Regions from separate parts of the Streptomyces sp. NPDC056628 genome, predicted to be linked through region 4. Evidence: riboswitches for the same ligand, from Rfam matches in the RefSeq annotation. Region 4 holds a riboswitch; each other region holds the start of a gene.

Region 1 (7,620 bases), on a different contig from region 4:
GCGGAAGGGGGAACGCCAGTGACCACTCACGGGGACGAGCCTGGGCCCGCCGACCCGATCGACCGCGAGCTGACGCCGCACCATGAGGCGTTCACAGCGAAGATCGAAGCAGCGCTGGATGTCGAAGCCGGCCTACGCGACATCCTGCTCCAGTCCCGTCATGAGGCGTTCACGGTGCAGGTTGAAACCGCTCTGGGCGTGGAAGCCGGCCTGCGCGACATCCTCAGGCCTCCCACCCTCCAGACGCCCCCCAGCATCCCTCCTGCCGTTGCCCCGCCTGTCGCCAACGCAGCCCCCGGCGGCAGCAGGTGGCAGGCCAGTCCGGCCCAGCGGCTGAAGCTGCGCAGCAACCCCCGCGTGGCGGCAGCGAGCCGCGTGCTGCATATCGTAGGAAACTGGGCCAGCACCATCCCCCACGACCTCGACGTCCTCCGCGCTCTCGACGGCCTCCGCGACCTCGACCGCGAACTCGACCTGGCCCGCGCCCTCGACCGCGTCCGCGGCATCGCCGACCTTCACATCCTCACCCTTGACCTGGCCAGCGACCCCGACCTGACCAGCGACCCCGGCCTGGCCCGCGACCCCGGCCTGGCCCGCGACCACGCCCGCGCCAGCGCCCGCCTCCTCGCCCGCGCTCTCGACCAGGCCGGCGCCCTCGACCACGCCCGCGCCCTCGACCCCGACCTGGCCCTCGACCACGCCCGCGCCTTCGACCACGCCCGCGCCCTCGCCCGCACCCTCGTCCGCGCGCTGGACCCCGACCTCGCCCGCGCCCTCGACCTCGACCCCGACTTCCCCCGCGCCCTCGCCCTCGACCTCGACCGCGCCCTCGACCGCGCCCTCGACTGCGACCTGGCCCTCGCCCGATACTGGTGCCTGAAGATCATCAATGACGAGTACACGCAGGCCGTCGGCGCGCCAGTGGCAGTGGCAGTGGACGAGGAATCCCTGGCGAGTCTCATGGACGACTTCACCACGGACGACCTCAGCAACGCGGATGTACGCGAGGACGACCCGAAGCTGACCGGAGTCAGGTGGTCGGACGGCACCACATGGCCCGCTTCCACCGACATCTACCGTCTCAAGCGGCGTTCCGATCGTCAGGAAGACGGATCCTGGATCATCCGTGCCGGCACGGGGAACGTACGCGAGAACCTCCTCACTTGACCGTTCCGCGACCACCCCTGGCGATCCCACAGGCCAGCACCCCGCATACCGCCCGGGACCGCGCTGGCGGGAGTGTAAATCTAACGGCGGAACCGACGATCATGGGAGAGACGTCAAGTGATTGATACCGCCGTGGAGTTGGAGACCGTGGAGCCTGTCGAGAGTGCCCAGCCTGGGCAGCCTGCGCCCGTGTCCGACGAGCAGTTGGTCGCGATGCTGGTGGAGCGGGCCCGGTCGGAGGGGCTGCAGCTGACTGGGCGGGGTGGGCTGCTGCAGCAGCTGACAGTGATGATGTAGCCCGCGGCACCGCTTGGAGGTCTGACCCGGCAGCTGACCGGCACTTGGGTTGGCCTTGCTTGGAATTGTCGATCTACCAAGCGGTGCCGCTGCGCGCGGCCGATCGGGCATCCGTGACTTCATAGGAGCCCGGCCAAAGGTCCCATCACTGTCTTGTCCGTCTGCCCGACCGGCGCGCGTGCCGCCCCTCACGTGCCGTACGGAAGGACAGCAGACACCAGCATGGCAGCGGATGAGATAGCCGTCATCGGCGGGATCGACACCCACACAGACATCCACCAGGCCGCAGTCATCGACACGGTCGGCCGTCACCTGGCCACGCAGCCGTTCCCCACCAGCCCGGCCGGCTACCAGCAGCTACTGGACTGGCTGCGCTCGCACGGCGAGGTCCTCGCTGTCGGAGTGGAGGGAACCGGCGCCTACGGAGCCGAGCTGGCTCGGTTCCTGACGGCGAACGGCATCACCGTCATGGAGGTCGACCGGCCCGACCGCAAGGCCCGAAGAGACAATGGCAAGTCCGATCCCGTCGACGCCTACGCCGCAGCAATGGCCGTCCTCTCGGGCCGTGCAAAGGGGACGCCGAAGTCCCGCGACGGCATCGCCGAGGCCATCCGCGCCCTGCGGGTAGCCCGCAGCTCAGCCATCAAGGCCCGCACCCAGGCCATCAACCAGATCCGCACCCTGATCATCACCGCCCCTACCGAGGTGCGCGAGCAGTTCCGGGGAATGCCCACGGTGGAGCTGGTCGACCACCTGGCCCGCTCCCGTCCCGCTGGCGATCTGGCGGACCCGGCCTGCGCCGTCAGGACCGCTCTGCGGCGTCTCGCCGCCGATACCGGGCGCTCAGCCAGGAGATCGCCGATGCGGACGCTGAGCTGAAGCCCCTAGTGACGAGGGCCGCGGGGCGGGCCAAGCGCATAGGCGTGGTCCTCCCGATGCTTCTGGCCGGGTGCTTTCCTCGGAGTCGGTGCAGGAGGTCGTCGACGGCCCGCCGGGCGCGGAGCGGCCAGCGGCGTACCGCGCGGGCACGTGCAGCGCGCGCCTGTTCAGCAGCTGGGTGCCGTCCCGTGACGGTGACGGGAGCATCGTCGCCAAGCGTCCGCAGCATGCCGTCGTAGGGGCAGCCCGTCTCGCAGCCGTCCTCGCGGTGGTCGAGGGTGGTGGTCAGGTGCTACAGGTGGGCGCCGGTGTCGGCGATCCCGCCCGGTGCGGTCGTCATAGTGACGAACTGATTCAGCTGCGCGGCCGCAGCGCTGTTGGAGAAGACGAAGACGTTCTCCTTGCGGCGCAGCGGATGGTCGGCGGGCGGGCCGGTGATGTAGGCCGGGTCGTCGAGAGCGCCGTCACGTTCGGCTTGGACGTGGGCGGGGTCGTACTGGCCCAGGCATTCCATGCAGGCGCGGCCAGGGGCGGCGATGTGGGCGCGCCATTCGGCGCCGCGCAGGCGTCCGCCGCGGGCGTCGACCGCGATGCCGCCGTCGACGACGGGGATGAGGTGGGCGTAGGCGAGGAGGTTGAGCACGGCGCGGGGCCAAGGCCGGTCGACACAGGAGAAGATCACGTCGCAGTCGGCCACGGCGGCGAACCCGGCCGGCTCGACCACGCTCAGCTCGTACGGCGCCGCCCGGAAGGTGGCAGCGGTCGCCGCGCGGCGGGCACTACTGGCAGCGAGGCGGGCCTTGGCCCGGTGCAGGTGAACGTCGCGGATGGTGACGTTAAGGAGCCGGTCGAGGTTGACCTCTTCGACGGTGTCGAAGTCGAACAGGCTCAGATTCTGGATGCCAGTGCGGGCCAGGGCTTCGACGACGAGCATGCCGACCGAGCCGCATCCGACGACCCCCACGTGCGGGCGAGCCAGGTCGTCCTGGGTTGTCTGTCCCCGGGCGGAGACGGTGCGCAGTTGCCGGTTCGTGGCCGGTGGCGCGGGGAGGAGGCGGTTGTTGAAGGTGACCGTCAGGCGGCCGCCGACCACACGGACGCTCTCCGCCTCGGTGGGGGCGTAGCGGCGGGGGGCTTGTTGCTGCCATACGCGGGCGCCGAATCCGGCATCCGTGGCCGCGAAGGTCAGACCGACCAGGGGGCGCCCGGTGATCACCTGGGTCTGCGCGGCGAAAGACGCCTCAGCCTCATGATCAACAGCATTCAGTCGCTGCCATCCCCGACCTTGGGGATGGGCGTGGATGAAGCCGAGCCCGCAGCCGCGTTCGGATCCGGGAGGGATCGCCGGAGCGAGCGGGCTGGATCCCCCCTCCGAAGCCAGCAGTACTCACAGTTTGTCCGATCATTCGATGCGGCCGGCCTTCCAGCAGGAACGTTGAGACCCGTTCTTCCATACGACAGAGCACCCGCCGGAACGCCCGGGCAGATGGTTTGGTCCTGGCAGCGGGCGGCAGGGGCACGGTGGGCGACCGCGTCGACGTCGGTGTGGGCGTACGGCTCCAGCATCGTGACGTCAGCTTGTGCCGTCCACGTGAGGGCGGGCCAAGTGACGAAGCGGGGAGGTCTTGTCCCACACATGCCAGCGCGCACCGCACACGGGGTCGGTTTCGTAGGTCACGTCCGCGGGGAAACCGTCGGCCTTGACCCGCTCGGCGGGCGGTCCGGAGAGCACCCTGGCGCATCGGGGGCAGCGGTCTGGGGTGCGCATGGGGTACATGCCCATCGTTTTCCTGTTCCTGGTGCTGTTGTTTCGGCGTCCGGTCGCGGGTCCGTCAGGCGGTCGGCCAAGTGACGAGGCTCCGGCCCCTGTTGGTGAAAGCCGTCCATCCCTGGACATCCGTCACGCCGCCGTCGCAGGACAGCAGATGCCAGGCACCGGGGGTCCAGGCGAAGACCGCGTCCTGGCGGAGGCACCGTCCCAGTTCACGTGCCGCCGAGTCGCTCAAGCCGGCGATGGCGACGCTCTGCTCGATGTGCGTGCCGTGCGCATCACCTCCCGCTGCGGGCCACCACGCGAGCCCTCGCCGGTCAAGTTCGTCAAGGAGCAGGGCCTGAGCGCGGGCGTTGTCCGCGGCGAGGGCGGGACGGCCGTGGGGGGCGGCGGTTCCGGCAGGTCCGGGGAGCTCGGGGAAAGGGCCCTCGGCCGTGCCCCACGGACGCGGTGCGACCCGTACCGTCCGGTCCGGGAATCGGATATCGACGACCGTCCGCCGGTAGAGATCCCAGTTCGGGGGTGTGGTCGCAGCGTCAGTGACCTGCATGAGGCCCTCCTGTGGACGAAGGACCCCCTTACCCACCGGCAGGGAGATCGGTGCTCGCTCCCACAAGGCCGTGGGAGCCGGTCCTCGGCGCGATCGCGTCGTGACCGGGCGGAACTATGCCACACCACCGGTCAAGGGGCACAGCGTTGTGGATCACATTGTGCAAAACCCGGACGGGTGTTAGCTTCGCGCCCGGTCACGAGTTCCAGCGTCAAGCCCCGGCTTGCTGGAGACATCTCGCTCGCTGCGGATGCCCCGGGTGACGACCCAGCCCAGCGCGCGGTGCGTTGGGAAGTCGCAGATCACCGGGGTGTGGACGTGCACTACCGGGGTCCATCGACTCCGGAAGGTTGACCGCCCGTGCCCGTTTCCGACGCGATCCCCGAAGTGCCGACGGGGCGGCAGACCCAGAAGCCTGAGCCGGCACCCGAACCCGCCAGGTCCGCAGTCGCGGAGCCGGGCCGCGCGGGCCTGGTGACCATCGGCCTCAACACCGCCCGGGCACTGTTCTGCACGGCCGAGGTGAGCAGCTCCGGCCTGCCAGGAACTAACGAGATCTTCGATGAGTGGCTCGACAGCGGATTCGACATCGCCTTCTACCGCAGCGAGGACCGACCCCTTCAGGCACGTGCTGTCAACCAGGAGGAATGTGTTCCCGGATCGCTGATCAGCAGCCGTATCGGAACGGCCCGGTTGGAGTCGGTCTGCCTCAATCCTCACCGGCGCGCACCCGCCGGGCCGCAGGAGCCGGACCCGATGTCTGCGGGAGGCGAGGAGGCCAACGGGACCGATGCCCGGACGGACGCAGGCATGCCCGGCAACCGCCTTGGAGACGAGGAGGACAAGCGGCGGTACGCGAAGGTGGAGTACCAGGAGGACACCGGCTGCGTTCTGACGGTCGTGGACGACTTCGCCGAAGGAACGGGGAAGGAGTCGGCCCATCACCTGGGCGGCGACATCACCCCGGACACCGACGGAGACTGGTTCAAAACGCTCACCACCCTCACCGAACTCGCCCAGGCAAGGCTGGAAAGGCAGGGATGGGCCCCGGACGGTCCATGGCAGATCCAGTGGTGGTGCAGCTCGTGCGACGTCACGGACCCGCCGTACGAGACCCTTGAAGTGTTTGAAGAGTACGGCTTCGATCCGGGCGAGATCACGCAGCACTATGTGTCCATCTACAGCCAGGGCAGCGACGGCTATTACACCGTCGAGTTCAGTGCGGAGCACCGGGGAGAGGACCACGTCATGTACCTCCAGCTGGAGCTGGACGCTGGCAGCAAGGAGGTGGGCAGCGGCAGTCTCGAAGCACTGCGGAGCCACCTGGAACAGGCGACGGAACGGGTGCGGGAGGCCGGATACACCCCGCTCGACGGCGACTGGAGCGTCCACTGGACACGCTGCCACGTCCCTCTGACCGAGCTGTGACCGACTGACGGCCCCAGGCTGCTGTGCCCTGTTGTTTCCGTCCAGCCGAAGGGCGGAGAGCGAGCAGCTGTGCCGTTTGAGTGTGCAACATGCCGCGAGTGCGCCGTGCCCCTCGGTTCCTCGGCATGGGGCCTGACCAGGCAGCTCGCCGTCCTCGGCCTGTGCGTCTGTGTAGGGATCATGATGGCCCTTCAAGAATCCCGGAGGTCCATCATGATCTATGCGGATCCATCGCTCCCGTCTGCCGGGGCTGACCTACGGCAAGGGGAGATGAAAGCCAGGACGAAGCCGCGGGATGTCGCATAGTAGGTCGGGCTGGCTCCCCGACAGGCCGCCCACCGCTCCGCCTGCGCGGACGCGGCGCAGCAGCGGGCGAGCATCGTGAGGAGCCGGACGCGGGCTGTCGGCGCTTCCAGACCTGGGCGCGGTCAGGGCGGCTGACGGAGCGGCCACGCCCTGTGCGGCGGGCGTCGAAGTAGGCCTTGCGGGTGCCGAGGGACTGGCCGAGGATCACCTGCTCCCATTCCTCGTAGAGGAATTCGGCGTCCCAGCTTCTCGTCGAGCTCGAGAAGGATCTGGCGGAGGATGTTCAGGGCCACGCTGTCATAGATGCGCTGCTTTCCGGCGCCGGAGAGGGTGTTCTCGTTGAGGACGCGGGCGGCGAGCTGGTCGATGTGCGTGATGTCGACGCGGGCGAGCTGCTCGGGCTCGAGGAGTGAGGCGAGGCGTGCGCGCAGTTCGGTAGTGAGGTTCTTGGTGAAGGTGGTAAGCAGGATCGGCTTGTTGTGGCCGGGGGTCAGCTGTTCGGCAAGCTGTTTGACGCGGTGCAGGGCGACGATGGTCTTGCCGGTGCCGGGGCCGCCGGAGACGCGGAAGGGACCGCTGTAGCGACGGTCGACGAGCTTGGCCTGGGCGGGATGGAGGAAGACCTTCCAGGCGCGGAAGTCGCCCTCCTCGAGGATGTCCTTGAGGGCGTCGTCGATGGTGGTGACGGTGGTGCGGGCAAGCGCCGCGTCCAGCTCCTGCAGCTCGGACTCGGCGAGTGCGACGTCGACCGGGGCGGTGATCTCCTTGCGGACCTCGTCGAGGGACAGCCCGGCGGCGAGACCGTACAGGATGTCCTTGGTGAGGAGGGGGGCGCCGGAGACGAGGGCGTCAAGCTCGTCGCTCTCGATGACCGCGAGGGCGAGGTCGATGAGCTGTTCGGCAACGCCGAGGTCGCGCAGGTCTTCCGCGTCGAGGCCGGACAGCAGCGGCTCGACCTCCGAATCCGCGGACGTGGTCGTCGCCGGTTCGGCCGTGTCCGGTGCGGGGGCCGGCGTCTCGGGTTCGTCTCCGGGTTCGGACTGCTCGGCCGGCGTGAGCGGCGCAGCGGCCCGCGCTGGTACAGGGTGCGCCGTACGGACGGCGCCGGCTCGTTCATCGGCGCATCGTAGTGCGGGCGTTGACGGGCCGATGCGGAATTCTGGCGCCGTGCGCGGGGTGCGTCGACCCCTCTGGAGAGCGCTGATCCCTACCGTCAAAACCG
Region 2 (7,620 bases), on a different contig from region 4:
TGGCCGTGATCACCGGCCGGCCCGCCGAGGTGGCCGTGCACCACGGCGGCTTCGCCGGGGTCGCGGGGCTGGAGCACCTGGTGGTGCTCGGGCACTACGGTGCCGAGCGCTGGGACGCCGTCAGCGGTGAGGTGTCCGCGCCCGACCCGCATCCCGGGGTCGCCGCCGTCCGCGCCGCCCTGCCCGCCCTGCTGGCGGACCACGAGGATGGCACCTGGGTCGAGGACAAGGGGCACGCGGTCGCCGTGCACACCCGCCGCGCGGCCGACCCGCAGGGCACCTTCGACGCCCTGCGCGGCCCGCTCACCGACCTCGCCGGGCGCAACGGCCTGATCGTCGAGCCGGGCCGGATGGTCCTCGAACTGCGCCCGCCCGGCATGGACAAGGGCAAGGCGCTGCGTGACCTCGCCCGCGACCTGGACGCCGAGGCGGTCCTGTACGCCGGGGACGACCTCGGCGACCTGCCCGCCTACGCCGCCGTCGACACCCTCCGCGCGGCCGGCACCCCCGGCCTCCTGGTGTGCAGCGGCAGCGAGGAGGTGACGGCGCTCTCGGAACGCGCGGACGTGGTGGTGACCGGCCCCGAGGGCGTCGTCACCCTGCTCCGCGCCCTGGCCGATCGGATCAGATCGGCCCACCCGGACAGGGACTGACCGCTCGCCGGGCCGGGGCGTCCCCGCTCTGCCGGGGCTGCGGGCGGCCTGCCTCCGCGCGCCCCGGCGTCCAGGGCCCTCGGGTCTGCCGGTGCGCGGCGGCGGGAGGATCACGACGGCCCCCGGAGCACCGGCTGACCGCCCGCCCCGCCGGGGCGTCCCCGCTCGCGGCGGAGCCGCCGGTCACCCGCGACGTGCTGCCGGCCCGCGCCGCCCGGCCCGGTGGTGTGTGGGGCAGGGGTGGGAACGTGGGGGACCGGCCGGGCACGGGCTGACAGTCGTCGGCCGGGGGCGTCCCCGCTCGCGCCCGTCCGGGGCCCCGGCGGGATTCCCGGCACCTGCGGCGGCTTGCCCGCACTGCGACGTCGACGGCCCGCTCGAGGCTCGGGCGTCAGGCCCGGTCGTCCCTCAAGGCGTTCAGCTGGTCCAGGAACCACTGGGACGGGGGCAGGGCCGTCGCGGCCGCGGCCAGGCGCTTGGAGCGTTCCGCTCGTTCCGCCGGGGGGACGGACAGCGCCTCGTGCAGGGCGCGGGCCGTGTCGACCACGTCGTACGGGTTGACCGGGACGGCGTCCTCGCCGAGTTCCTCGAAGGCGCCGGCCTCGCGGGACAGGACCAGGACGCAGCCCTCGTCGGAGACGAGCGGCACCTCCTTCGCGACCAGGTTCATGCCGTCCCGGATCGGGTTGACCAGCGCCACGTCCGCCAGCCGGTAGGCGGCCAGGGAGCGCGCGAAGTCGTCCTTGACGTGCAGCACGACCGGCGTCCAGCCGGGTGTCCCGTACCGCTCGTTGATCTCCTGGGCGACCCGCTGCACCTCGGCCGTGTACGCGCGGTAGACGGCGAGGTCCTGCCGCGAGGGGTAGGCGAAGGCGACGTGCACCACCCGTTCGCGCCACTCGGGGTGGTCGTCGAGCAGCTGCCGGTACGCCAGCAGGCCGCGCACGATGTTCTTCGACAGCTCGGTGCGGTCGACCCGCACGACGGTCCGGCGGGCCGAGCCGTCCGGGGCGGTGCCGATCTCGTCCCGCAGTGCGGTCATCCGTTCGGTCACGTCGGCCTCGTGCGACCGCGCCCGCAGGAAGTCCGCGTCCGCGCCCAGGCCGTGCACCCCGGTCCGGGTGCCGCCGAGCCCGCCGGCGAACCGCTCGCAGCACGCCTCGAAGGCGTCCGCCCAGCGCCGGGTGAGGAAGCCGAGGCGGTCCGCGCCGAGCATCCCGCCCAGCACCTGACGGGCGATGTCGTCGGGCAGCATCGCGAAGTACTCCGGCGGCGCCCACGGCGTGTGCGAGAAGTGCCCGATCCGCAGGTCCGGACGCAGCTCGCGCAGCATCCCGGGCACCAGCGTCAGGTGGTAGTCCTGCACCAGCACGGCCGCCCCGGGGGCCGCCCGCTCGGCCAGGGCCTCCGCGAAGGCGCGGTTGTAGGTCTCGTACGAGGCCCACTGCCGCCGGAACTCCGCGTCGAAGACCGGCTCCAGCGGCGTCTGGTAGAGCATGTGGTGGACGAACCACAGGACCGAGTTCGCGATGCCGTTGTAGGCGTCCGCGTGCACGTCGGCCGGGATGTCCAGCATCAGCACGCCGTCCTCGCCGACGCCGCGGCGCACCGCCTCCCGGTCGCCGTCGGAGAGCGCCGAGCACACCCACAGGGCGCCCGCGTCCGGGCCGATCGCCGACAGCCCGGAGACGACTCCGCCACCTCCCCTCTTGCTGTGCAGCGAACCGTCGTCGCGCACCTCGTACGAGACCGGGCCGCGGTTCGAGGCGACCAGTACCTTGGCAGCAGTCTGCGGGGAAGCCATACGCCTCAACCTAGCCCGGCCCGGAAACGCTCAAACGTGCGGTTCGGCTCAGTGGGGGGCTCACGTACGCGCTGTATACGGCCGTGGTGCGGCGTTCACGCGACCCTGCGCGCCGCGTACTCCGCGATCTCCACCATGGGCGGCCGTTCCTCGGTGTCCACCGAGTACGTCCGTGGCTCGAAACCGTCCGCGCCGCGCTCGAACTGGGTCAGCGACGGGCGCACCAGATGCCCGCGCGCCAGCCGCAGCTGAGCGGTGCGGTAGATCGCGGCGGACATGCGCCCCAGCGCCTGCCCGTCCTGGTGCCGGTGCTTGCGCACACCGACGTCCACCTGCGCGAGGGCGTCCAGACCCACCAGGTGCAGGGCGTCCACCAGCATGCCCAGCTCGACGCCGTAACCGACGGGGAAGGGCAGCTGTTCCAGCAGGCCGCGGCGGGCCGCGTACTCGCCGCCGAGCGGCTGCACGAATCCGGCCAGCTGAGGCCAGTGCATGTTCAGCAGTGGGCGGGCCATCAGCTCGGTGACCCGGCCGCCCTGTCCGGACGCGCCGCCGAGCGGGCGGTCGTACATCGCCTTGACCAGGTCGACGCCGGGGTCGGTGAGCAGCGGGCCGACGATGCCGACGACGAAGTCCGAGGAGAACTCGCGCAGGTCGGCGTCGATGAAGCAGACGACGTCCCCGCCCGTCACCAGCAGCGAGCGCCACAGCACCTCGCCCTTGCCGGGCACGGCGGGGATACGGGGCAGGATGTCGTCGCGGTGGACGACCCGCGCGCCGGCCGCCGCCGCGACCTCGGCGGTGCGGTCGGTGGACCCGGAGTCGACGACGACGATCTCGTCGACCAGCGGCACCTGGTGCACGAGGTCGTGGGCGATGATCGCGACGATGTCGCCGACCGTCTCCTCCTCGTTCAGAGCGGGCAGGACGACCGAGACCGACTGCCCCGAGCGTTGCTTGGCGGCCAGCACGTGGTGCAGCGGACGGTCGGCCAGGGACCAGGAGCGGCTGATCAGCCAGCGCTCGACTTCTTCCAGCACGGTCGGCGGCTCCTCACTGTCGAAAGACGTCGGTGCTCCATCTCGCGGTTCGGACGGCTCCCTCAACTGTCCTGGCCTTCGGTTACAGTCTTGAACAGCGCGAGTGACCATCGCATGTCAGGGGTCGCCCGCCGTTCACAACTGCATGACAACCGCATACCGCTCATCCAGAGGGGCAGAGGGACACGGCCCGATGAAGCCCCGGCAACCCTCCAGTCGGTTCTCGTAGATCAGCGTCGATCGTCACCGTTGATCGTCTCCGCGAGGCTCCCGGCTAGGGAAGGTGCCAAATCCGTCTCACGGCGAGATGCGTCGTGAGGAAGATGAGGAGAAAGGGCCTCGCCTCACATGGCTGTGCAGACTGTTGCAAGCAGCACCGACTCCACCGTAGACCTCGGCCCCGCCGCCGCGCTGTCCTGTCGCGAGTGCGGCCACCGGGTACCGCTCGGCCCGGTCTTCGCCTGCGAGGAGTGTTTCGGCCCGCTGGAGATCGCCTACGACTTCTCGGGATACGACACCGAGAAGCTCCGTCAGCGCATCGAGGCGGGCCCCGCGAACATCTGGCGCTACGCGCCCCTGCTGCCCGTCCCGGCCGACGTGGCGGACAAGCCGAACATCAACCCCGGCTGGACCAAGCTCGTCAAGGCCGACAACCTCGCCCGGGAACTGGGCGTCACCGGCGGTCTGTACGTCAAGGACGACTCCGGCAACCCGACGCACAGCTTCAAGGACCGCGTGGTCGCGCAGGCCCTGGAGGCGGCGCGCGCCTTCGGCTTCACCACCCTGTCCTGCTCGTCGACGGGCAACCTCGCCGGCGCGGTGGGCGCCGCGGCGGCCCGCGCCGGCTTCCGCTCGTGCGTGTTCATCCCGCACGACCTGGAGCAGGGCAAGGTCGTCATGGCCGCGATCTACGGCGGCGAGCTCGTCGGCATCGAGGGCAACTACGACGACGTGAACCGTTTCTGCTCCGAGCTGATCGGCGACCCCGCCGGCGAGGGCTGGGGCTTCGTGAACGTCAACCTGCGGCCGTACTACGCCGAGGGCTCCAAGACGCTCGCGTACGAGATCTGCGAGCAGCTCGGCTGGCGGCTGCCGGACCAGCTCGTCGTGCCGATCGCCTCCGGCTCCCAGCTCACCAAGATCGACAAGGGCCTCCAGGAGCTGATCAAGCTCGGTCTGGTCGAGGACCGGCCGTACAAGATCTTCGGTGCCCAGGCCGAGGGCTGCTCGCCGGTGTCCACCGCCTTCAAGGCAGGTCACGACGTGGTCCGTCCGCAGAAGCCGGACACCATCGCCAAGTCGCTCGCGATCGGCAACCCGGCCGACGGCCCCTATGTCCTGGACATCGCCCGCCGCACGGGCGGCGCCGTGGAGGACGTGACGGACGCGGAGATCGTCGAGGCGATCAGGCTGCTCGCGCGGACCGAGGGCGTCTTCGCCGAGACCGCGGGCGGGGTGACGGTGGGCGTCACGAGGAAGCTCATCGAGAGCGGGGCGCTCGACCCCGCCAAGACCACGGTCGTCCTGAACACCGGCGACGGCCTCAAGACGCTGGACGCGGTGGCGGGTACGGGCCTCACCGCGACGATTCGTCCCAACCTTGACTCCTTCCGAGAGGCTGGCCTCGCATGAGCGTGACCGTTCGTATCCCGACCATCCTGCGCACCTACACGGGCGGGCAGGCCGAGGTCGCCGCCCAGGGCACCACCCTGGCCGAGGTCATCTCCGACCTCGAGAAGAACCACACGGGGATCGCGGCCCGGGTGCTGGACGACCAGGGCAAGCTGCGGCGCTTCGTCAACGTGTACGTCAATGACGACGACGTGCGTTTCGAGCAGGGTCTGGAGACCGCCACCCCGGACGGCGCAGGTGTCTCCATCATTCCGGCCGTCGCCGGCGGCTGACCGGATGACCGAACATTACCTCCGGTAACGCTGGTTACCGAGCGTTCAACGAATTGCCTCCTCCGTGAGAGAAGCGGAGGAGGCAATTCTGTGTGATTGAGCGGGGTACAGTTGGGGAACGCACCGCCGGTCCACGGACCGGCCGTCTTTGATTTCTGCCGCCGGCCCGACAAGAAGTAGCCAAAGTCCGCGGGCCCTATGCGGCTTTTGTTCCGTTTGCCCGGCCCGACTTGACCTGAAGTCAGCGGAATTGTCGCCACATTCCCGACCGGTCGTGCCCGGATTTCTCGTCCGATTGACCTGTTGCAGACGGCAGTTGGGCAGATACATTCAGCCGCGGTCGACGCGTTCCGGCGCACGCCCCCGACCGATTGGGGGGTGAGGTCTGACCCGGATCCGCGAAGTGTGGATCTGTGCAAGGGCCAGTAATAGGGGAGTTAGGCATGGCTCAGGGCACCGTCAAGTGGTTCAACGCGGAGAAGGGGTACGGCTTCATCGCGGTCGACGGTGGTGCGGATGTTTTCGTCCACTACAGCGCGATCCAGATGGACGGGTACCGCACCCTGGAAGAGGGCCAGCGGGTCGATTTCGAGATCTCGCAGGGTCAGAAGGGGCCGCAGGCGGACATGGTCCGGCTGGCGACCGGCTGAAGCACGCGTCGACGAACAGCAGCGACGTTCTTCTTCGAAGGGCCCGCGCCTCCTGGGGGCGCGGGCCCTTCGCCGTGCCCGCGCGCCCCTGCGCGCGAGCAGACGCACGCCCGGGCGCCTTGCACTCTCGTACCCCGAGTGCTAATCATTGGCGTTAGCACTCTGAAGGTGAGAGTGACAAAGGAGGACCGGGTCGGTGAGGCCCGCAGGCCAGGTGGGGCAAGGAACCACGCGGCCGGCGAGCCGTCCGTCGCGGGCGCGGGCGCGGTCCGAAGGAATCACCCCCAGTCCTGGAGGGACCACTTCACATGGCCAAGATCATCGCGTTCGACGAGGAGGCGCGGCGCGGCCTCGAGCGCGGCATGAACCAGCTCGCGGACGCCGTCAAGGTGACGCTCGGCCCCAAGGGCCGCAACGTCGTCCTCGAGAAGAAGTGGGGCGCCCCCACGATCACCAACGATGGTGTCTCCATCGCCAAGGAGATCGAGCTCGAGGACCCGTACGAGAAGATCGGCGCCGAGCTGGTCAAGGAAGTCGCCAAGAAGACGGACGACGTCGCCGGTGACGGTACGACCACCGCGACCGTCCTCGCCCAGGCCCTGGTCAAGGAGGGCCTGCGCAACGTGGCCGCCGGCGCCAACCCGATGGCCCTCAAGCGCGGCATCGAGCGTGCCGTCGAGGCCGTCAGCGCCGCCCTGCTGGAGCAGGCGAAGGACGTCGAGACCAAGGAGCAGATCGCCTCCACGGCCTCCATCTCCGCCGCCGACACCCAGATCGGCGAGCTCATCGCCGAGGCCATGGACAAGGTCGGCAAGGAAGGCGTCATCACCGTCGAGGAGTCCCAGACCTTCGGTCTGGAGCTGGAGCTCACCGAGGGTATGCGCTTCGACAAGGGCTACATCTCGGCGTACTTCGCCACCGACATGGAGCGTATGGAGGCCGTCCTCGACGACCCGTACATCCTGATCGCGAACTCCAAGATCTCCTCGGTCAAGGACCTGCTCCCGCTCCTGGAGAAGGTCATGCAGTCGGGCAAGCCGCTGCTGATCATCGCCGAGGACGTCGAGGGCGAGGCCCTGTCGACCCTGGTCGTCAACAAGATCCGCGGCACCTTCAAGTCCGTCGCGGTCAAGGCCCCGGGCTTCGGCGACCGCCGCAAGGCCATGCTCGGCGACATCGCCATCCTCACGGGCGGCGAGGTCATCTCCGAGGAGGTCGGCCTCAAGCTGGAGAACGCCACGCTCGACCTCCTGGGCCGGGCCCGCAAGGTCGTCGTCACCAAGGACGAGACCACCATCGTCGACGGTGCCGGCTCCTCCGAGCAGGTCCAGGGCCGGGTCAACCAGATCCGCGCCGAGATCGAGAACAGCGACTCGGACTACGACCGCGAGAAGCTGCAGGAGCGCCTGGCGAAGCTCGCCGGCGGTGTCGCGGTCATCAAGGCCGGCGCCGCCACCGAGGTGGAGCTCAAGGAGCGCAAGCACCGCATCGAGGACGCCGTGCGCAACGCCAAGGCGGCCGTCGAGGAGGGCATCGTCGCCGGTGGTGGCGTGGCCCTGCTGCAGGCCT
Region 3 (7,620 bases), on a different contig from region 4:
TCGGCTTCGACGCGGTCCCCGTCGGGGCGGACGACGTGCTCGGGTCGCTCTCCCCGGACGACGGGGCGCTGTCGCCCTTCGCCGGTCTGTCCGCCCCGACCGCCCGCCTGGTCTCGGCCCAGTTCTGTCTCGGCGTCGCCGAAGGGCTGCTCGGCGAGGTCCGGGAGCACGGACGGGTGGTGCGGGCGCCCTGGCAGCCGTTCTCGGCCCAGCCCTGGCCGGGCGGCCCGCCCCAGGACCCGTACGCCCTGACCGCCTACGGCGAACTCGCGGTCGCCGCGCGGGCCGCGTCCGCCCTCGCCGACCAGGCGGTGGACGCCCTGATCGCCGGCCTCGACCGGGGCGAGGACCTCGACGACGAGGAGTGCGCGGAGATCGCCGTCCTCGCCAGCGCGGCCGAGGCCGCGGCCTCCCGGGCCGCGCAGGAGATCACCAGCCGCGCCCTGGAGGCCATCGGGGCGACCGCCGCCTTCACCCGGCACGGCCTCGACCGGTTCTGGCGCGACACCCGCACCCACACCCTGCGCGAGCCGGTCTCCCACCGGCTGCGCGAGATCGGGGACTACTTCCTCAACGGCGCGCACCCGCCGTTCCACCTGCCGGCCTGACCCCCGCGCCCTCTCCCCGCACCCGGCCCGGTTGGTGAGCGTGGGAAGCACGTGAGAGATAATCGGCGCATGCGGATCTCGGCCAGGGCGGACTATGCGGTGCGGGCGGCGCTGGAGCTGGCCGCGGCCGGCGACGACACCTCCCTGAAGGCCGAGGCGATCGCCGACGCCCAGGGCATCCCGCACAAGTTCCTCGAGGGCATCCTCGGCGACATGCGCCGCGGCGGCCTCGTGGTCAGCCAGCGCGGCGGCAAGGGCGGCTACCGCCTCGCCCGCCCCGCGGACGCCATCGCCATCGCCGAGGTCATCCGGGTGGCCGACGGCCCCCTGGTCTCGGTGCGCGGCGTCCGCCCGCCCGACCTCTCCTACAGCGGACCCGCCGAATCGCTCCTGCCGCTGTGGATCGCCGTCCGCGCCAACGTCCGCAAGATCCTCGGCGAGGTCACCCTGGCCGACGTGGCCGCGGCGAAACTCCCCGACGACGTCCTGCACCTCGCGGACGACCCGGAGGCCTGGACCAACCCCTGACCGGTCCCGCGCGCCCCGCTCAGCCGGCCGGCTTCTCCCACACCGACACATGCCGGACGCTCTCCCCGGTGAACGGCTCGCGGGCCCAGCCCTCCCACCGGTCCCGCAGCCTGAGACCGGCGAGCCGCGCCATCAGGTCCAGCTCGGCCGGCCAGACGTAGCGGAACGGGATGGAGCGGTGCTCCGCGCGGCCGTCGGCGATGGTCACGTAGTTGGAGCTCATGGCCTGCGTGGCGGGGTCGTACGTGTCGAACGCCCAGCGGGTGTCGCCGATGAGGAACGGCACCGCGCTCTGCCCCGGCGGCAGCCGTCGCAGCTCCGGCACCCCCACCTCCACGACGAAACAGCCGCCGGGACGCAGATGCGCGGCCGCGTTGGCGAAACAGTCGACCTGGGCGTCCTGCGTCGTCAGATTGTTGATGGTGTTGAACACGAGGTAGGCGACGGCGAACTCGCCCGGCACCCGTGTCGTCGCGAAGTCCCCGATCGTCACGTCCACCCCGTCACCGGCGGGCTTGGCGCGCAGCCGCGCCACCATCGCCCGGGACATGTCGATGCCGTGCACCGGCACGCCCCGCGCGGCCAGCGGCAGGGCGATCCGGCCGGTGCCGACGCCGAGTTCCAGCGCAGCGCCGTCACCGGCCAGCTCCGCCAGCAGATCGACCGCGGGGTCCACGACCTCGGGACGGAACATGTCCCCCGTCGTGTCGTCGTAGCGGGCCGCGATGGGCTCTCCGAAATATCCGTCGTCATCGATCACGCCGGGCACCGTACTGCCGGCCACGGCCCCACGGCACACGGTTTTCCACGAGGGCACGAGGGAGGGGGGAGCGGGACGACCGATCCTCGGACGCCCTCTTGACGCCGGGCACGCGGGGACCGACACTCACCATAGGTTTCCTAGTGAACAGGTAGGGAAGCATGGGGCACGAAGGGACGGTCACCGGTCGAGTGACCCGTACGCCCCTCCTCACCTCCCGCCGCCACATCGACCTGCAGCGCGTCTGCAGCGCGATCTGACCTCTGAGCGCGGCCCCCGCCACCCCCCGCCACGCGTTGGTCCGCATGCCCGCACACCACTTCGCCGCATGCCCACGCCCGCCGGACGTCCACCCGCCGGCCCAGCCGTATGCCCACACGCCTGCCCAGGGGAGAGCCATGACCGTCGCACCGTCGGCCGCCCACACGTCCACCCGGACCGCCCCCGCCTTCCGCGGCCGCATCGGCAGCGACGCGCGCAGCGGTCACTACGCCGTGCCGCGCCGCTACCGCCTCCATCTGTCCATCGCCTGCCCGGACGGCCTGCGCATCGCCGTCGCCCACAGCCTGCTCCGACTCGGTGACGTCTGCCCGGCGACCTTCCTGCCCGCGGTCCCCGACTGCCCCGACGGCGGGCACACCGGGCTGCGCCCGCTGTACGAGGCCAGCGCCCACCGCTACCCCGGACCCGCCCTCGCCCCGGTCCTCAGCGACGACTGGTCCGGGCGCATCGTGAGCACGCACGCCCCCGACATCATGCGCGACCTCGACCGGCACTTCGGCGGCTGTCGCGAGTCCCTGTACCCCTGTGGCGCCGAGTCCGAGATCGAGGCCGTCGAGCGGATGTGCGCGCAGGACATCGAGGACGCCGCGCAGAACGCGGGCACCGCCGGCGCCGGGCCGGCGGAGCGCGAGGCCGCTCTGGAGACCCTGTTGCGCTCCCTCGGCGCGCTCGACCGCTGGCTGACCGGACGCACCCGCATGATCAGGGATCAGATCACGGCAGCCGATGTCGAGTTGTGGGTCACCCTCGTCCAGCTCGACACCGTGCACCGGCACCACCTGGACGCCGCCGCCGTCGAGCGGATCGCCGCCCACACCGCCCTGTGGGGATACGCCCGCCGGCTCGCCGCCCACCCGGCGTTCGGCGCCCACCTCGACCTGGACGCCATCTCCCGCCGCCACCAGGCCCGTTGCCGCGGCCTGGAGGCCGCCGGAGCCGCCGTGCAGATCCTGGACTGGGCGGCGCACACCGCCAGGACCGCCGCCGAACCGTCCCGCTCCGTGGACCACCGTTGACATTTCCTCGTTCAACTGGATTGACTACGGCCCAGATCGGTCATGAGCGTCAGCGACAAGCCCTGGCTCGCTGACCGGCAACCCTCGCGTCGCGGTGGGGTGCCCCAGGTGACGACCGGACCGGATGACTTCGGTAAGCGCGCAGGCCCGAGCGGGCCGGAAGAGTGAGTGACGCCATGGACGCAGTCCCCAGGACGGCCGCAGGCCGCCCTCGCGGCCGCGTCCACGCGTACGCCACCTTGTTCGCCGCCGACCGGGCCGTCGATCTGCTCCGCGTGAACAGCGCACTGTGTACCGCGCCGGGCTGCGCCCGCCGCCGCGGCTGACCTCTCCTCCGCGGCACCGCACCCCAGACGACCATCGCCGCGGCGGTGTGCCGTCGCCCGCCCCGCCCCCGGTGACCGTGCGCCCTCACCTCCCCGGCCCTGCCGTCGACCGGCCGTGCCCGCGGCCGAGGTGTCCACGTCCCGCGGGGGCATCCGACTCCTGCCGGAGCCCACCATGACTGAACCCCCAGGCGCCGCCGTCTCCCTGGCCGAGGCGCCGCCGCCCGCCGCCACCCCGTCCGCACCGCTCACCGCCCAGCGCGTGCTGCCGCTGAGGCGCCCCGGCCGCTGGATCGCCACCGCCGTGGTCCTGGTCCTCACCGCCCAGTTCGTCCACGGCCTGGTCACCAACCCCTTCTACCAGTGGGACCGCTTCGGCTACTGGTTCCTGCGGCCCACCATCGTCGACGGCCTCCTCATCACCCTCGAAGTCACCGCCTACAGCGCCGTCCTGGGCCTCGTCGGCGGCGTCCTGCTCGCGCTCGCCCGGCTCTCCCGCAGCCCCGTGCTCCGCGCCGTGAGCTGGGTGTACGTGTGGGCGTTCCGCTCCATCCCGCTCATCGTCGTCCTGCTGTTCCTGTACAACTTCAGCGCCCTCTACAAGACGCTGAGCCTCGGCGTCCCCTTCGGGCCGGCCTTCCTCACCTTCGACGAGTCGGAGCTCGCCACCGACCTCGTCATCGCGGTCGTCGGCATCAGCCTCCACGAGTCCGCGTACGCCGCCGAGGTCGTCCGGGGCGGCATCCTCTCCGTCGACCAGGGCCAGCACGAGGCCGCGGCCGCGCTCGGGCTGCCGAAGGGCTACCAGTTCCGCCGGATCGTGTTCCCGCAGGCGCTGCGGTCCATCGTGCCGAACTACGTCAACCAGCTCATCGGCCTGATCAAGGGCACCTCGCTGGTGTTCTACGTGTCCCTGCTCGACCTGTTCGGCGCCGCCCAGTCCATGGGCTCCACCTACCCCGGCGACATCGTGCCGCTGCTCATGGTCGCCACCGTCTGGTACCTCGTCCTGACCAGCGTCGTCTCCGTCGTCCAGTTCTACGTCGAGCGGTACTACGCCCGGGGCGCCACACGCTCCCTGCCGCCGACCCCGCTCCAGAAAATGCGGGCCTCCGTCACCGAGCTGAGGGCCCGCGTCCGCCGGGAGGCCGCCGTATGAGCACCGCCGTCGACGACCACGCGCCCGCCACCGTCGAGGTGCACGACGTGCACAAGTGGTACGGCGCCCACCGCGTGCTGGACGGGGTGGACCTGACGGTGCGGCCCGGCGAGGTCACCGTGATCCTGGGCCCGTCCGGCTCCGGCAAGTCCACCCTGCTCCGGGTCGTCAACCACCTGGAGAAACCCGAGATCGGGTACGTCAGCCTCAACGGCGAACCGATCGGGGTACGCCGGCACGGCGGGCGCCTCAAGGAGCTCAGCGAGCGGGCCATCCTCGCCCAGCGCGGCAGGATCGGCTTCGTCTTCCAGAACTTCAACCTGTTCCCGCACCTGACGGTCCTCGACAACGTGGCCGCCGCCCCCGTGGCCACCCGCCGGCTCCCCAAAGCCGCCGCGCTCGAACTCGCCCGCGACCTGCTCGCCAGGGTCGGTCTCGCCGACAAGGCCACCGCCTACCCGCGGCAGTTGTCCGGCGGGCAGCAGCAGCGGGTGGCCATCGCGCGCGCCCTCGCCCTGCGCCCCGGCGTCATCCTCTTCGACGAGCCGACCTCCGCCCTCGACCCGGAACTCGTCGGCGAGGTGCTCGCCGTCATCAAGGACCTGGCGACCAGCGGCACCACCCTCGTCATCGTCACCCACGAGATCGGCTTCGCCCGCGAGATCGCCGACCGCGTCGTCTTCATGGACGCCGGCCGGATCGTCGAACAGGGCCCGCCCTCCGAGGTCCTCGACGCACCCAGGCACGAACGGACCAGGGACTTCCTCAGCAAGGTCCTGTGACCCCACCCACGCCCGTCTGCCGTTTCCCACCCGCTCGCCCGCTTTCCCCCCACGCCCGCCCACGACCCGCCTCGCACACCCAAGGACGGCCATGCCCACCCACATCACCCGACGTGCCCTGCTCCGCGGCATCACCGCCGCGACCGCCGCCGCCACCCTCGCCACCGGGCTCACCGCCTGCGGCGGGGAGAGCGACGCCGCCACCTCGACGCAGGACAGCACCGGCACGGTCACCGTCGGCCGGCTCTCCAACGGCGCCGCCGAGGAGAAGACCCTCAAGGTGTCCGAGGTGAAGTCCATCAGCGCCAAGCTGCCCGCCGCCCTGAAGAAGAGCGGACGACTCGTCATCGGCTCCGGCACGCTGCCCTCCGGGGCGCCGCCCCTGGGATTCGTGGGCAGCGACCAGAAGACCCTCACCGGCTCCGAGATCGACCTCGCGCGTCTGGTCGCCGCCGTCTTCGGACTCAAGCCCGAGGTCAAGCGGTTCACCTGGGAGAACCTGTTCGTCGGCATCGACAGCGGCAAGGTGGACGTCGGCTTCTCGAACATCACCGACACCGAGGAGCGCAAGCGCAAGTACGAGTTCGCCTCCTACCGCAAGGACGACCTGGCGTTCGAGGCGCCGAAGGACTCGACGTTCCGCTTCGACGGCGACTACCGGACCCTCGCCGGCACGACCGTCTCCGTCGGCGCCGGCACCAACCAGGAACGCATCCTGCTGGAGTGGAAGAGCCGCCTGGAGAAGGAGGGCAAGGAGCTGACGGTCAAGTACTTCCAGGACACCAACAGCACGTACCTGGCCCTGAACAGCGGCAAGATCGACGCCTACTTCGGCCCCAGCCCCAACCTCTCCTACCACGTCACCCAGACCGGCGGCACGCCCGACCCGACCCGGATCGCCGGGCGGTTCTCCGGCGCCGGGGCGACCCTGCAGGGCCTGATCGCCGCGACCGCGAAGAAGGGCAGCGGGCTCGCCGAGCCGCTCGCCGAGGCGATCAACCACCTCGTCGACAACGGGCAGTACGCCCAGTGGCTCGCCGCGTGGAACCTCTCCGGCGAGGCCGTGGAGAAGGCGGAGGTCGACCCGCCCGGCCTGCCGCTCGACAACTCCTGACGACCATCACCGGGCCCGGGCCCTCCCCGGCGGAGGGCCCGGCGCCGTCGTACGGACCACAGGAAGGCACCGACCGTGTCCTCACGCCCCACCACCCTGCACCTCGCCGTCGCCCTGGACGGCACCGGCTGGCATCCCGCCTCCTGGCGCGAGCCGGCCGCCCGGCCCCGGGACCTGTTCACCGCCGCCTACTGGACCGACCTCGTCACCGAGGCCGAGCGGGGCCTGCTCGACCTCGTCACCATCGAGGACGGCCTCGGCCCGCAGTCCTCGCACTTCCTCGACCCGGACGGGCGCACCGACCAGGTACGCGGCCGGCTCGACGCCGTCCTCATCGCCTCCCGCGTGGCCCCCCTGACACACCACATAGGACTGGTGCCGACCGTGGTGGCCACGCACACGGAGCCGTTCCACATATCCAAGGCGATCGCCACCCTCGACTATGTGAGCTCCGGCCGGGCGGGCCTGCGCGTCCAGATCACCGCGCGCCCCAACGAGGCCGCCCACTTCGGCCGCCGCACGATCGAACGCATCGACGACTACGACACCCCCGCCGTCCACGAGCTCTTCGACGAGGCCGCCGACCACGTCGAGGCCGTCCGCCGGCTGTGGGACAGCTGGGAGGACGACGCCGAGATCCGCGACACCGCCACCGGACGCTTCATCGACCGCGACAAGCTCCACTACATCGACTTCGAGAGCCGCCACTTCAGCGTCAAGGGCCCCTCCATCACCCCCCGGCCGCCGCAGGGACAGCCCGTCGTCACCGCCCTCGCCCACGACACCGTGCCCTACCGGCTCGTGGCCCGCTCCGCCGACATCGGCTTTGTCACACCGCACGACGCCGACGGCGCCCGAGCCGTGGTCGCCGCGATCCGCGCCGAACAGCGGGCGGCGGGCCGCGCCGACGAGCCGCTGCACGTCTTCGGAGACCTCGTCGTGTTCCTCGACGACGACCCGGCCGCCGCGCGGGCCCGCCGGGAACGGCTCGACACGCTCGCCGGGGAGCCGTACACCGGCGACGCACTGATCTTCACCGGCAACC
Region 4 (7,620 bases):
GTTCCTGGCCCGAGGTCCTGAGCGCCCTGCTGGCCGGCCGGGATCTGAGCGCCGCCGACACCGCCTGGGCGATGGACCGGTTCATGAGCGGCGAGGCGTCCGACGCGCAGATCGCCGGGTTCATGGTCGCCCTGCGCGCCAAGGGCGAGACGGTCGAGGAGGTCAACGGCCTGGTCGAGGCGATGTACGCGCACGCGCAGCCCCTGGACATCCCGGGGCCCGCCGTGGACATCGTCGGCACCGGGGGCGACCGGGCCAGGACGGTCAACATCTCCACGATGTCCGCCGTCGTGATCGCCGGGGCCGGCGCCAAGGTCGTCAAGCACGGCAACCGCGCCTCCTCCTCGGCGAGCGGCTCCTCGGACGTGCTGGAGAAGCTGGGGATCAACCTGGACCTGTCCCCCGAAGGGGTGGCCCGGGTGGTCGACGAGGCCGGGATCACCTTCTGCTTCGCCGCCAAGTTCCACCCCTCGATGCGGTTCGTCGGCGGGGTGCGCCGGGACCTCGGCATCCCGACCTCGTTCAACCTGCTCGGCCCGCTGACCAACCCGGCCCGGGTCGGCGCCTCGGCCGTCGGCTGCTTCGACACCCGCATGGCGGGGCTGATCGCCGGGGTCCTCGCCGAGCGGGGCTCGTCCGCGCTGGTGTTCCGCGGCGACGACGGCCTCGACGAGCTGACGACGACGGCCACCTCACGCGTGTGGGTGGTACGCGACGGCGTGGTCCGCGAGGAGAGCTTCGACCCGCGGGACGTCGGTATCGAACTGGTGCCGGTGGAGGCCCTGCGCGGCGCCGACGCCTCCTACAACGCGGAGGTCGCCCGGCGGCTGCTGGACGGGGAGACCGGACCCGTACGGGACGCCGTCCTGCTCAACTCGGCCGCCGCGCTGGTCGCGCTGGACCCCTCGGACGCCCCGCTCACCGAGCAGATCCGGCGCGGCATGGCGAAGGCCGCCGAGTCCATCGACTCCGGCGCGGCCAAGCGGACGCTGGAGCGCTGGGTGGCCGCCAGCAACGCCTGACGGGCGAGTGCCGTCCCGCGATCCGGACACGGGTTGCGGGACGACGATCATCTCGCGTACTTTCCCGTACCAGGTCATGAGTGACAGTCATGAGGCCCCGGCCGACTGTCCGGCAACCCTCCGTCCGTGGCGGGGTGCCCCGGGTGAAGACCAGGCCGCAGGCAGCGAGGTCTGCGGCAAGCGCGGATCCCTCACGATTCCAGGGATCCTGGTCGTCGAGGAGTCTTCCGTGAGCAAGCGAATGCGATAGGGCCGCCGAGCCCCGCCTCCGCACACCCTTCTTCACTTTCACTCTTTCTCTCACGGAGTTCCGTCATGTCTGTCTCCAGTGCTGCCTCCGTCCAGGACATTTGTGCCCCGCTGCCCGTTCTGGGCGGTGATGTCACCGTCCCGCTCGTCACCGGTGGCGAGGTCACCTACGCCGCCCTCGACTACGCCGCCAGCGCCCCCGCCCTGCAGCGCGTCTGGGACGACGTGGCCGCCTACGCGCCGTACTACGGCAGCGTCCACCGGGGCGCCGGGTACCTCTCGCAGCTCTCCACCGACCTGTTCGAGAACGCCCGCCGGACCGTCGCCGAGTTCCTCGGCTGCCGCGACGACGACCAGGTCGTCTTCACCCGCTCCACCACCGACTCGCTCAACCTGCTCGCCGCCGCGCTTCCGGCCGGCTGCCACGTCTTCGTCTTCGAGACCGAGCACCACGCCTCCCTGCTGCCGTGGCGCGACGCCCGCGTCACCTTCCTCGACGCGCCCCGCACCCCCGGCGAGGCCGTGCGGACCCTGGAGCGCGCCCTTGCCGACCGCGACCCCCACGGCCCGGCCCTGGTCTGCGTCACCGGCGCCTCCAACGTCACCGGCGAGCTGTGGCCCGTGAGGGAGCTGGCGGCGGCCGCGCACGCGCACGGCGCCCGGATCGTGCTCGACGCCGCGCAGCTCGCCCCGCACCACCCGGTGAGCGTCCGCGACCTGGACGTCGACTGGGTCGCCTTCTCCGGGCACAAGCTGTACGCCCCGTTCGGCTCCGGCGTGCTCGCGGGCCGCTCCGACTGGTTGCGCGCGGCGGAGCCGTACCTCGCGGGCGGCGGCGCCAGCCGCACGGTGACCCGGCGCGAGGACGGGGGACTGGACGTCGAGTGGCACGACAGCGCCGCCCGCCACGAGGCCGGCTCCCCGAACGTCATCGGCGCCTACGCCGTCGCCTCCGCCTGCAAGGCCCTCACCGAGGCCGGCTTCGACGGCCTGGTCGCCCGGGAGCGGTACCTGATCGAGAAGGTGCGGGCCGGCCTCGCCGAGGTGCCCGAGGTCCGTGTGCTGTCGCTGTTCGGCGACGACGCCCCGCGCGTCGGTGTGCTCTCCTTCGTCGTGGAGGGCTGGAACAGCTCCCACTTCGCGGCCGCCCTGTCCGCCGAGTACGGCATCGGCGTCCGCGACGGGCTGTTCTGCGCCCACCCGCTGGTGCGGACCCTGCTGGGCAGCGACCCGCAGACCCAGGGGGAGTGCGGTGCCCCGGAGGCGGAGCCGGGCGAGAAGTCCCTCAACGCGATCCGGGTCAGCTTCGGCGCCGGGACGCCGGACGAGCACGTCGAGCGGTTCGTGACGGCCGTGCGGGAACTGGTGACGGACGGCGCCCGGTGGAACTACCGGACCGAGAACGGCCGTTGCGTGCCCGACACCTCGGCCTGAGCGGCCCGTCCCCGGCGGCGCGCCGGCACGGCCTGCGCCGCCGGGGAGCGCCCTCTCAGCTGTCGAGGCCGATGGCGAACGCGGCCTCCAGGTCGTGCTGGGAGTAGGTGCGGAAGGCGACGTGTGTGTCGGTGCCCTCGACGCCGGGGATCTTGCTGATCCGGCCCGGGATGACCTCCGCCAGGTCCTCGTGCCGCTTCACCCGCACCATCGCGATCAGGTCGTAGGTGCCGGTGACCGAGAAGACCTCGCTGACGCTGTCCAGCGACGCGATCTGCTCGGCGATCTCGGGGATCCGGTCCACGCTGGTCTTGATGAGGACGATCGCGGTGATCACGGCTTGTTCTCTCCCTCGGGGGCCGGAGCTCGGGTGCTCCTCACTCTAGTGCGCCGCCCGAAGCGCGCCCACGCGTAGCCGAAGCCCAGGCCGAAGCCCACCAGATGCGCCAGGTACGCCACCCCCGGCCCCGATCCCGCCCGGCCGGCCGCGACCCACTGGACGGCCACCCAGAAGGGCAGCACGATCCAGGCGGGGAAGCGCAGCGGCAGGAAGAGCAGGAACGGCAGCAGGCTTGTCACCCGTGCCGTGGGGAACAGGAAGAGGAACGCGCCGAGGACCGCCGAGATCGCCCCGGAGGCGCCGACCAGCGGCTGGGTGGAGTCGTCGTTCGCGGCGGAGTAGCCCAGCAGGGCCAGATAACCGCAGCCCAGGCAGAACAGCGTGAACTGCACCCGGCCCATCCGCTCCTCGGTCATCGCGCCGAATACGTAGAGGAAGAGCATGTTGCCGAGCAGGTGCACCCAGCTGCCGTGCACGAAGAGGGCCGTGACCGGGGTCAGCGCCGCCCGGGGCGTGCCCGCGAAGAGGTCCGCGGGCACCACGCCCCAGCGGTGGAAGTAGGCCCGCTGCGCGGCGAGCAGCTCCTCGCCGGAGCCGAACGCCGGATTGAGGCCGGCCGCCGGCCCGGCCAGGAACAGCGCGGCGCACAGGACGATCAGTGTGTGCGTCACCGGCGCCGGCGGCCTGCGGGCCGCGGTGCCGGACCGGGCCGGGGAGCGCGCCGGGCGCCAGGTGCGGATCATGAATACAGAGCATGACGTAACGGGACGCACTCCCGCAGACCGCCTCGCCGCCACGGACGGGCGGGCGGCGAGTACCCGCCAGGCCGTAGGGTTACGAGCCACATGCCCCGGCAGCCCGGGGCGTGGCGGACAATAGAAGGCCTAGAAGGAAAGAGCGCGGTCACGATGACGGTTCCCCTGCCCACCGGGACGACGCGGTGGCGCTGCACTCTCTGCGGCAACCTCACCCGCTTCGACGTGACGCGTTCGTCCAAGGTCGTCGAGTACGTCCACCTCGATCTGGCCGGCGAGCCCAAGGTCGAGGAGCGCGAGGTGCTCAGTGAGACGATCGAGGCGGTGCGCTGCCGCTGGTGCAACGCGGTGGACAAGGTGGAGCTCGTGGACAGGCCGGGCGCCGGTTCCTGACGGGGACGGCACCGCACACGTATTGGGGTGACGGATGGTGGAGACACAAGGCGGGGGGCCGGAGGACGGCGCCGCTGAGGTGCTCGACCGTCCGCTGCCCGACGGTGTGCGCCGCAGGGTCGTGCAGATCGTGTCCGACGGGTTCGGCGGACTGACCGTGGGCGAACTGCCCGCGCAGCTGCGGCAGTACGCCAGATTCGCGCCGAACCGCCGGGCGAAGTTCGCGGGGAACGCGATGGCGGCCGCGCTGGAGACCGATCCGCTGTTCCGCCAGCGGATCGGGGAGAAGCTCAGAGAGGCCCAGCCGGAGCTCACCGGCGCCCTCGACTCCGGCTCGGCGCCCGCGGCCGCGGACCCGCTCGACGTGGCGGCCGCGGCCTATGTGCTGCGGCACGCGGGCTGGGTCAAGCTGGTCACCGCGGCCGGTGAGGAGGCCCAGCGGGCCGACGCCGAGCGGGCCGGCGAGGAGAGCCGTGCCGAGCTGGAGCGGCTGCGCGGGGAGCTGGCGCAGGCCCGCGAGCACACCCGGCACGAGACCGAGCGGCTGCGCGCGGAGCTGGACGCGGCGAAGAAGGAGGCCGAGTCCCTGCACCGCAAGCTGCGCTCGGCCCTCAGCGACGTCAAGCGCGGCGAGGCGGCCCTGCGCAAGGCCCGGGCCGAGACCGAGGCCGTACGGGCCGAGGGGAACACCCAGGTGTCGGCGGCCGAGAGCGAGACCCGGCGGCTCAAGGCGCGGCTCGCGGAGTCCGAGGCGGCCCTGGAGGCCACGCGCCGCGCCGCCCGCGAGGGGCGCAGCGTGGAGGACATGCGCGTACGGCTGCTCCTGGACACCCTGCTGGACGCCACCCAGGGACTTCGGCGCGAGCTGGCGCTGCCGCCGGTGTCGGTGCGGCCCGCCGAGACCGTGGACGCCGTCGAGCCGGGCCGGATGTCCCCGAAGGACATCGCCGCGCGGGCGCTGTCCGAGCACGACCCGGCCATCCTCGACCAGCTACTCGCCCTGCCCCAGGCGCACTTGGTGGTCGACGGCTACAACGTCACCAAGACCGGCTATCCGCAGATGCCGCTGGAGAAGCAGCGCCTGCGGCTCCTCGGCCAGCTCTCGCAGCTCGCCGCGCAGACCGGCGCCGAGGTGACCTGTGTCTTCGACGGGGCCGAACTGGCCGCGCCGGTGCTGCTGGCACCGCCGCGCGGCGTGCGGGTGCTGTTCTCCAAGCCGGGGGTGACGGCCGACGAGCTGATCCGTCAGCTCGTCCGCGCCGAGCCGCCCGGCCGGCCGGTCATCGTCGCCTCGACGGACCGCGAGGTGGCGGACGGGGTCGCACGCGCCGGCGCGCGCCCCGTGGCATCTGCGGTACTTCTCAAGCGCCTGTCCTGAAGCGCCAACGTACAGGTGCTATGCCCGAATTGATGGGGCGATCGCGCCACACAGCGTCAATCGCGCGTGACGACCTGTGAGTTGTGTGTAAAGAATGACGGCTGGGGTGAGATTTTTCCGGTGAGGATTTGATCTGATCACAGGAGGGTCACTAGGGTCTGGGCTCGAACCTCCGAGCGGGTGATCACTCAGAAGAAGGAGTTCACCTCCGTGGCGTCCCACCGTCGACCCAAGCAGCCGAGCCGTGCACGTGTGACCGTGCTCACCACCGCGGCAGCCGCCGCCGTGGCCATCAGTTCCCAGGCTGCCAACGCGGCACCCAGCGAGAAGCCCAGCAAGGACGAGGTCAAGGCGAAGGTCGACGCCCTCTACGAGCAGGCCGAGCAGGCCACCGAGAAGTACAACGGGGCCAAGGAGAAGCAGGAGAAGCTCCAGAAGGAGATCTCCACGATCCAGGACAACGTCGCCCGGGGCCAGGAGGACCTGAACGAGCTCCGCGACGCCATGGGTCTCGCCGCCGCCGCGCAGTACCGCACCGGCAGCATCGACTCCTCCGTCCAGCTGTTCCTGTCGGCCGACCCGGACGACTATCTGGACAAGGCGTCCACGATGGACCAGCTGAGCGCTCAGCAGGTCGAGTCGCTGAAGAAGATCCAGGAGAAGCAGCGCGAGCTGGCGCAGCAGCGCGCCGAGGCCGCGGACAAGCTCAAGGACCTCTCCTCCACCCGCACCGAGCTGGGCAAGAAGAAGAAGGAAGTCCAGGCCAAGCTGGGCGATGCGCAGAAGCTGCTCAACAGCCTCACCGCCGCCGAGAAGGCCGCCCTCGCCGCCGAGGACGCCCGCGCCAGCCGCTCCGCCTCCGACCGCGTGGACCTCGGCAACACCACCCCGGGCACGGGCCGCGCCATGGCCGCCTTCCAGGCCGCCCAGAGCAAGATCGGCTCGCCCTACGTCTACGGCGCCTCCGGCCCGTCCTCCTTCGACTGCTCGGGCCTGACCTCCTGGGCCTTCGCCCAGGCCGGCGTCGGCATCCCGCGCACCTCGCAGGCGCAGGCCAACTACGGCACCAGGATCTACAGCCAGTCCCAGCTGAAGGTCGGCGACCTGGTCATCTTCTACGGCGACCAGCACCACGTCGGCTTCTACGCGGGCAACGGCCAGATCCTGCACGCCCCGCGCTCCGGCACGGTCGTGCGCTACGAGTCGATCAACAACATGCCGTTCCAGTTCGGCGTCCGGATCTGACCCGGAGCACCCCGCAAGATCAACACGGAGTGCCGCCCGATCGGGCGAATTACGGCACCACCGCCTGACCCCGCGCCCCGCCGATGACCTGCGTCAGAGGCGGGGCGTCACGGTGTGTGCCCGCGACGGCCGTTGGTGGCCGCCCCTCGCACGGAGCTACTGTCTGCCGCGTTTCCCCCGACGCCGGGGGAGCAGTCGTTGTCCGCCAGCGGAAGGAGCGCGGCTTCCCGTGGGGTCCCATCGTCGCCTTGAATCATCCGGGTTCGACCGGGGCGCCGGCGCAGCGCTGTGCGTCCTGTCCGCAGCGGCCGCCGCTCTCGGCGCCGTACCGGCGGTCGCCGCGCCGCACGACGACACCCGGGCCGAGGTGGACCGCCTCTACACGGAGGCCGAGAAGGCCACCGAGGCGTACAACCGGGCCGAGGAACGCGCCGAGAAGCTGCGCACCGAGGTCAGGAGCGCCCAGGACCGCATCGCCCGCCAGCAGCAGGACATCAACTCCAAGCGGGACGCGCTCGGTTCGCTGGCCGGCGCCCAGTACCGCTCGGGCGGCATCGACCCGTCCCTCGCCCTGCTGCTCGCCGACGACCCGGGCGACTACCTCGACCGGGCCGCCACCCTCGCCCGGATCAGCGCCCACCACGCGGGCGAGCTCAAGGAGCTCCAGGACGCCATGCGCGAACTCGCCCAGGAGCGCTCCGAGGCGGCCGGGAAACTCGTCGAACTCGACAAGAGCCGCCAGGCCGTCGCCACGCACAAGCGCACCGTCGAGCGGAAGCTCAGCCAGGCGCGCCGGCTCCTCAA

What was found. A riboswitch is a leader RNA that binds a small molecule or an ion and turns the genes downstream of it on or off. The one in region 4 is predicted to bind S-adenosylmethionine.
Region 1: it holds a riboswitch for S-adenosylmethionine, as region 4 does, so the genes downstream of both, ACFRAC_RS34095 (hypothetical protein) here and ACFRAC_RS14250 (aminotransferase class V-fold PLP-dependent enzyme) in region 4, are expected to answer to the same signal.
Region 2: it holds a riboswitch for S-adenosylmethionine, as region 4 does, so the genes downstream of both, thrC (threonine synthase) here and ACFRAC_RS14250 (aminotransferase class V-fold PLP-dependent enzyme) in region 4, are expected to answer to the same signal.
Region 3: it holds a riboswitch for S-adenosylmethionine, as region 4 does, so the genes downstream of both, ACFRAC_RS25140 (amino acid ABC transporter permease) here and ACFRAC_RS14250 (aminotransferase class V-fold PLP-dependent enzyme) in region 4, are expected to answer to the same signal.

What each region holds. Positions count from the first base shown of each region.
Region 1 is NZ_JBHTWG010000051.1:15,000-22,619, forward strand. It holds gene ACFRAC_RS34070 (RNA polymerase sigma factor) at 1-22, shown strand, start outside; gene ACFRAC_RS34075 (hypothetical protein) at 19-1,167, shown strand; gene ACFRAC_RS34080 (transposase) at 1,687-2,343, shown strand; gene ACFRAC_RS34085 (ThiF family adenylyltransferase) at 2,636-3,559, opposite strand; gene ACFRAC_RS34090 (DUF3293 domain-containing protein) at 4,176-4,664, opposite strand; SAM riboswitch class IV at 4,859-4,968, shown strand; gene ACFRAC_RS34095 (hypothetical protein) at 5,025-6,092, shown strand; gene ACFRAC_RS34100 (UvrD-helicase domain-containing protein) at 6,521-7,615, opposite strand.
Region 2 is NZ_JBHTWG010000014.1:18,412-26,031, reverse strand. It holds gene otsB (trehalose-phosphatase) at 1-653, shown strand, start outside; gene ACFRAC_RS18895 (trehalose-6-phosphate synthase) at 1,045-2,457, opposite strand; gene ACFRAC_RS18890 (glucosyl-3-phosphoglycerate synthase) at 2,553-3,497, opposite strand; SAM riboswitch class I at 3,658-3,827, shown strand; gene thrC (threonine synthase) at 3,846-5,129, shown strand; gene ACFRAC_RS18880 (MoaD/ThiS family protein) at 5,126-5,401, shown strand; gene ACFRAC_RS18875 (cold-shock protein) at 5,845-6,051, shown strand; gene groL (chaperonin GroEL) at 6,360-7,620, shown strand, end outside.
Region 3 is NZ_JBHTWG010000024.1:45,557-53,176, reverse strand. It holds gene ACFRAC_RS25165 (acyl-CoA dehydrogenase family protein) at 1-608, shown strand, start outside; gene ACFRAC_RS25160 (Rrf2 family transcriptional regulator) at 678-1,136, shown strand; gene ACFRAC_RS25155 (class I SAM-dependent DNA methyltransferase) at 1,156-1,896, opposite strand; gene ACFRAC_RS25150 (putative leader peptide) at 2,058-2,156, shown strand; gene ACFRAC_RS25145 (glutathione S-transferase C-terminal domain-containing protein) at 2,295-3,194, shown strand; SAM riboswitch class IV at 3,233-3,340, shown strand; gene ACFRAC_RS25140 (amino acid ABC transporter permease) at 3,696-4,679, shown strand; gene ACFRAC_RS25135 (amino acid ABC transporter ATP-binding protein) at 4,676-5,461, shown strand; gene ACFRAC_RS25130 (transporter substrate-binding domain-containing protein) at 5,553-6,575, shown strand; gene ACFRAC_RS25125 (LLM class flavin-dependent oxidoreductase) at 6,651-7,620, shown strand, end outside.
Region 4 is NZ_JBHTWG010000008.1:224,313-231,932, reverse strand. It holds gene trpD (anthranilate phosphoribosyltransferase) at 1-1,022, shown strand, start outside; SAM riboswitch class IV at 1,095-1,211, shown strand; gene ACFRAC_RS14250 (aminotransferase class V-fold PLP-dependent enzyme) at 1,338-2,705, shown strand; gene ACFRAC_RS14245 (Lrp/AsnC family transcriptional regulator) at 2,761-3,042, opposite strand; gene ACFRAC_RS14240 (rhomboid family intramembrane serine protease) at 3,039-3,788, opposite strand; gene ACFRAC_RS14235 (hypothetical protein) at 3,954-4,193, shown strand; gene ACFRAC_RS14230 (NYN domain-containing protein) at 4,228-5,571, shown strand; gene ACFRAC_RS14225 (NlpC/P60 family protein) at 5,782-6,816, shown strand; gene ACFRAC_RS14220 (NlpC/P60 family protein) at 7,046-7,620, shown strand, end outside.